DNA from 2 places in the Arcicella sp. GW822-FHT02H01 genome. Region 2 is predicted to be linked to the other one. Evidence: riboswitches for the same ligand, from Rfam matches in the RefSeq annotation. Region 2 holds a riboswitch; the other holds the start of a gene.

Region 1 (3,432 bases), on a different contig from region 2:
AAGCATCTTTTAACACATCTATTGATTCAATATCTTGAGGGTTCAAAAAGTTAAGAGGGTTTGTTGCTCCACCACTACTTGAATTATCTAAAGCCAAACCGTCTACCACAAAAAGTGGTGTACTTCCTGTTCTTACACCGCCTGGTCCACGAACACTGATACTTTGTACTCCTCCGGGTTCCCCACTGGCAGAGGTAACATTTACGCCCGATACTTTACCTTGTAAAAGTTGTTCAGGAGAGTTTATAATCCCTTGGTTGAATTCTGCACTTTTCAGTGACTTCACCGACCCTGTAATATCTTTTTTCGTTGAACTTCCGTAACCAATTACGACTACCTGTGCTAAGTCTGATGCAGTAGATACCAACGCTACCTCAATTGTACTTTTCCCTGCAATAGCTACTTCTTGTTTTTCATAACCAACAAATGTAAATACTAACGTTGCATTTTCGTCCGCAATAATACTGAAGTTACCATTGGCATCTGCATTTACCCCACGTTTGCTATCTTTTACCAGAATATTACATCCTGCCAAAGGCTCTTTGGTTTTAGCATCAATCACTCTACCTTTTACTGTAATCTCTTTGAGAGCTTTGTTTAGTAGTGTTTTTTCATAAGCATAAGATTTATTGATTGTGAGAAGGGAAACATTGTTGGCAAAAGTTGGACTGGCAGCAATGCCAACTGTCGCCCCAACTAAGACACCAAGAATCAACGTTGATTGGGTCTTAAAAAAAAGTTTTGTGTTCATTTTTAGTTGTGTTGTAAATGGAATTTTCATATTTAATCACAATATAATTAAATTGTAATAAAAAAAGAAAAGTAAGGATTTGCTTTTTAATTGAGGGCGCAAGTTATTCACGTAAGATTTCCAGAAAGTAAAGGCATTGTTATCAAAACATGATTTTTTCGTAACACTGTCTTAATATCTATCACCAATGACACTATTTTAATGGAGTGATAAACTTATAATCAAGGAAGAAAAATTAAAAAGATATTTTGTTTAAATTTTACAATTTTATTATATTTTTTATCTATTAAAAACATTAATAATTATTAAAATATCTAAATATTGAAATATATAAGGATAATATATCTATTATATTTTTATATTAATACCTTTGCTTAGTAACTCAGTAAACACCCGTCAATCAGGAGGTTGGTTTTAAGGGAAAGTGAATAATCTTTCGCCATAAATTAAAAAGGAATCGTGTGAGAATCACGAACAGACGTGCTACTGTAAGTAACGGTTTCGAGCAGAAACGATTTTTCTTCCGTTTTGCCCATTGTTCTTTTCAAAGAATGAGAAGGGTGAAGAAAATGTTACAAGTCAGGAGACTTGCCTACCTTCTCAATGACTATTCCCTCACGAGATAGGGCTTAGTTCACGCATTGATTTTTATAAAATACTTGTCGAATATTACTCTGTTTCAGCAATGAATCAGCGTGTGCTTATGCTTTATGCATGACGGTGTGGTGTTTTCAGTTCCATTCGGCGTGTTGTAGAATACGCCAAAATGCTTTATCAACACTTGATAAGGCACGAACCTTAAAACAACAATTACTATGTTTACACACAATTTAGGTTACCCCCGTATCGGTAGCAAAAGAGAATTAAAACGTGCTTGCGAGCAATTTTGGGCAGGAAAATCTACCAAAGATGAATTGCTTAGGATTGGTCGCCAAATCAAAAGAGAGAATTGGCAACTTCAACAAGAGGCAGGAATAGCATTGATTCCTTCAAATGATTTCTCTTTATACGACCACATGCTCGACACTGCTTTGTTGGTCGGGGCTATTCCTGAGCGTTACCATGCTTTGGTGGACGGACAAACCAACCGTGAATTAGATATTTATTTTGCGATGGCAAGGGGCGTACAACGTGACGGTCTCGATATTAAAGCCATGGAAATGACCAAATGGTTTGATACAAATTATCATTATATCGTTCCTGAATTCACTAAAAATCAACATTTTAAAAGATATTCTGATAAAATAATCGTCGATTTTGAAGATGCCAAGCAAATGGGATTTGTTACAAAACCCGTCTTGATTGGGCCCGTTTCTTTCCTCCTATTAGGAAAAGAAAAGGAAGCGGGCTTTGATAGAATAGATTTATTAGAAAAACTATTGCCTGTTTATATTGATATTCTACAAGAATTGGCAATACGTGGAGCAAAATGGATACAACTAGATGAACCTTGCTTGACGTTGGATTTGACAGAAAATGAACAAATAGCCTTCCAACAAGCCTACCAAAAAATCAAAAAGGCTGTTCCGAACTTAAAAATATTGGTTGCCACATATTTTGAATGTACTGGCGAAAACATTTATGTAGCTACCACCTTAGATATTGATGCCTTGCATCTTGACTTAGTGCGTTGCCCTTCACAATTAAGTGATATTTTTGAACAAACAGATTTTGCCAAAACGGAAAAAATCCTATCCCTTGGTGTAGTGGATGGTCGTAATATTTGGAAGAACGATTATGCTAAATCATTGACATTGATTCAAAAAGCAATTGATATATTAGGGCAAGAAAGAGTAATGATTGCACCTTCTTGTTCATTATTACACAGTCCTTGCGATTTGGATTTAGAACAAAATGAGGGAGTCCTTACGCCAGAAATCAAAAATTGGATGGCATTTGCTAAACAAAAATTGATCGAAGTAAATGTATTAAGAAAGCTTTCTGAGCCAGCGTCCGCACCTTTGTTTGCACAACATTTCGCTGAAAATCAAAAGGCTATTCAAAGCAGAAAAGATTCAGCCTTGATTCATAAACCACAGGTAAAAGCTAGGATGGCAGCTTTAACAGAACAAGATGCTCATAGACCAAGTCCTTTTGCGGTTCGTCAGGCTTTGCAGTTAGAAACCTTAAAATTGCCTCTTTTTCCGACAACAACCATTGGTTCATTTCCACAAACAGATGATGTACGTGTATTGAGAGCAAACCTTAAAAAAGGTGTTATTTCTCAAGAAGAATATGATGCACAAATTGCGATAGCAATTGAAAAGTCTATCCGTTGGCAAGAAGAAATTGGCTTAGATGTGTTGGTTCATGGGGAGTTTGAACGCAATGATATGGTGGAGTATTTTGGCGAACAATTATCAGGGTATGTGTTTTCGCAAAATGGATGGGTACAAAGTTATGGTAGTCGCTGTGTAAAGCCGCCAATTATTTATGGTGACGTAGAACGCCCAGTTGCTATGACAGTCCGTTGGTCAGAATTTGCACAATCTAAAACAGAAAAGTTAATGAAGGGCATGCTTACTGGACCAATTACTATTTTACAATGGTCTTTTGTAAGAGATGACCAAGCTCGCAAAACCACAGCCTTCCAAATTGCTATGGCGATTCGGGATGAAGTATTAGATTTAGAAAAAGCTGGTATCAAAGTTATTCAAATTGACGAGCCTGCTATTCGTGAA
Region 2 (3,432 bases):
GGCGGCTTCTTTAGCAAGAGATCAGGCTGGTAAACCATTATATTTTATTTCTCAAATAATAGATATTACGCAGCAAAAGAAGGCTGAGGCAGAAATTCAAGCTCTTTTGGATGTCACAAAAGACCAAAACGAAAGGCTGAAAAACTTTGCTCATATAGTTTCGCATAACCTACGGTCACATTCAGGGAATATTTCAATGATGATGGATATTTTATTGGAAGAATACCCGACCTTATTGGATAACGACTACATCACTTTATTAAAAGCTGCATCGACAAACCTTAAAGAAACTATCGTTCATTTAAATGAAGTAGTTTTGATGAATACCACCATTATTGACAATTTAAAGAGTGTTAATCTGTACAATGCGATAGAAAATGCTATTCAAAATGTTTCGGCTTTTGCAAAAGATTCAAACGTAAATATTAAAAATACTATCAGTATAGATGAACGAGTTTTGGCTGTTCCTGCTTATTTAGATAGTATCATTTTAAATTTTTTGACCAATTCAATAAAGTACAGCACAGAAGAGAGAGATAGTTATGTTAAATTATCGACCTTTATTGATAATGAATACGTTGTTTTAAAAGTAGAAGACAACGGACTGGGTATTGATTTAAAACGCCATGGTGCAAAATTATTTGGTATGTATAAGACATTTCATGCGCATAAAGATGCTCGTGGTATTGGTTTATTCATCACAAAGAACCAGATAGAAGCAATGGGAGGAAAAATAGAGGTGATAAGTGAAGTAAACAAAGGAACGACATTTAGTATATATTTTAAACATGAAAAAATTTAATATTGCTTGCATCATTGATGATGACCCGATTTTTATTTTTGGTACAAAAAGAATCATGCAACTTGCAAATTTTTGTGAAGGATTTTTAGTTTTTCACAACGGGAAAGAGGCATACGAGAGCTTGAGAGCGATTATCATTGGAGGAGGAAAACTTCCAGATTTAATTTTATTAGATTTGAATATGCCTATATGGGACGGTTGGCAGTTTTTAGATGAGTTTATCCAGATTCCTAATGAAAAAGCCACTACCATTTACATAGTAACAAGTTCGATAGACCCAGAGGATGTTAAAAAAGCAGAAGCCTACGAAATCGTTAGTAATTATTTGGTTAAGCCTATTAAGATGGAGGATCTCAAAAAATTAATGGAATAAACTAATTATCAAATAATTGATTTTCAAACATTTAATAATTCTCAAAAAACAACATTATATAGTTTAAATCTGATTTTTATATCATAGAAATAAATTTTCTACTACCTTTGCAACAGTTTATGGCGCATTAGGCTCGTTTCTATATGAGTTTAAGGCTTAATAGGGAATCAGGTTTTAAGTCCTGAACTGTCCCCGCAACTGTAAGTTTCAATACAATTATTACCATTCTTCGATAACCACTGGTTTTTTTAGTGACTAGTAATTGGTGAATAGTTATTAGCGATTAATAAGCAAAAAGCTAGGTCTTTTACAGCTTCTAATCACTAATTACCAATCACTAATAATTCACAAAACTGGGAAGGTCAAGGTAATGATGAAACAAGTCAGGAGACCTGCCATTAAATCATTCTTAATCGTTTGCTTACGGAGGATAAGCATCATTGAGCGTTCGATTATTTCTTTCAAACTTTCTTGGTCATTTTTTTCGGTTCATTTCCGTAGGTCAAGGCTTAACTATTCAGGTTATGTCTGCTATTTTTACGTATTTGTTACGTTGTAAGCCTATATTTTTGCTCATTGGGATATTTGTATCCTTAAATTGCTATGCCCAAGAAATTTCTACTAGACAGATTGATGAAGTAAAAGTAACAGGCTTTTCAAACGAGCATTTTATGGCTGGCTTGAAAGTTAAAAAAATCGATTCTACTACTTTAGCACGTTTTCAATACCAAACCTTAGCAGATTTCCTCCAATATCAATCGCCCATTACGTTCAAAAGTTATGGCAATGGTCAGTTAACTAGTATTTCTTTCAGAGGCACTTCTGCCATGCATACAGCCGTGCTTTGGAACGGTCTGAATATCAATAATCCTATGGCTGGGCAAACAGATTTTTCTACTGTGCCACTCTTAGGCTTTGACCAAATGGCTATCCAATACGGTTCGGCGGCTTCTTGTGTAGGTTCTGATGCTGTGGGTGGAAGTATCTTATTAGGTTCTGTTCCACAATGGAACAAGCAAGGAATAAATATTACTGTAGGCGGTCAATACGGAAGTTTTGATAATTATAATGGACAAATAGGGTTAAGATTTGTTCATCAGTTGAAGAAAGGCATACAGTTCTCAGGGAAAACTTTGCTTTATGGAAGTAAGTACAACAACCATTTTTCGGAAGAAGAAAGAACAGATAATGCAGGAAGGACATATCAGATTGAGCCTTCTGAAACGGCTCAAAAAGGCTTGATTCAAGATTTATATCTGAAACAACAGAACGGTAACTTACTCTCTTTGAATATTTGGTTGACCGACAATAAACTAAGTATTCAACCTGATATAATTGCATTCAGAGAAATTACCCAAACCAAGGCTTCTCGCTTTTTGTCTTCTTATCAATTCGGTAATACGAATGTAAAAATGGGCTTTGTAAAAGATATTATTGATTATGGCACGGGCGATTTTTCAGCACCTAGCCATTCTGAAACAGATCGCTACATTGCTCGTATTGAACATGAAATTAGCTATAAAAAAGCTAATTCTATATGGAATACTAATATCAGAATTGGTGGTGAGTTTGTACATTATGTAGCAAACGTTGATGGTTACGACGGACAAGGAGGTATCACCGAAAACCGTCAAGACGTATTTGCATTAATCCGTAATCAATTCACTGATAAGCTAACGGCTTCATTTAATCTTCGTCAAGCATTTTCTAATCGTTATCAAGCGCCCTTTACCCCCTCACTGGGTATTGAATACCTATTGCTTTCTGCCAAGAAAAGTCAAATAATAGTAACAGGTAATGTGGCGAGAAGTTATCGTTTACCTACGCTTAATGAGCGTTACTGGAAAACACTTGGTAACCCAAATATTCAACCAGAAAGTGGTTTCAATAAAGAAGTAGGCATTAATTGGAAACAAGTAATTTCTGAAGAGCTTAATACCTCACTAGGCGTGAATGCCTATCATAATTTAATTGATAATTGGACATACTGGAACCCTGACAATGCTTATCGTGTAGAAAATCTACAACAAGTATTAACAAAAGGGCTTGAAGTAACGGGCAATATAAAATACCTAAAAGGGAAAATGCTGGCAGGTATTACCACAACTTATGCTTATACGCATGTCTCTCAACAAAAAATGTATGCTGCGTATACAGAAGATATTATTGGTAAACAAATGATTTATGTACCCCTGCATACCGTTTCGGGGACTGCCTATGTAGGCAAAGGAAACTGGACATTAAATTTTCAAGGTTT

The links. Region 2 has a riboswitch for cobalamin ahead of AC1RNE_RS09580 (TonB-dependent receptor plug domain-containing protein). Riboswitches for the same ligand answer to the same signal wherever they lie in the genome.
Region 1: it holds a riboswitch for cobalamin, as region 2 does, so the genes downstream of both, metE (5-methyltetrahydropteroyltriglutamate--homocysteine S-methyltransferase) here and AC1RNE_RS09580 (TonB-dependent receptor plug domain-containing protein) in region 2, are expected to answer to the same signal.

The regions. Positions count from the first base shown of each region.
Region 1 is NZ_JBXANT010000004.1:41,863-45,294, reverse strand. Features, by position in the region: gene AC1RNE_RS22150 (SusC/RagA family TonB-linked outer membrane protein) at 1-751, opposite strand, end outside; cobalamin riboswitch at 1,144-1,361, shown strand; gene metE (5-methyltetrahydropteroyltriglutamate--homocysteine S-methyltransferase) at 1,567-3,432, shown strand, end outside.
Region 2 is NZ_JBXANT010000001.1:2,248,503-2,251,934, forward strand. Features, by position in the region: gene AC1RNE_RS09570 (PAS domain S-box protein) at 1-802, shown strand, start outside; gene AC1RNE_RS09575 (response regulator) at 789-1,175, shown strand; cobalamin riboswitch at 1,284-1,589, shown strand; gene AC1RNE_RS09580 (TonB-dependent receptor plug domain-containing protein) at 1,700-3,432, shown strand, end outside.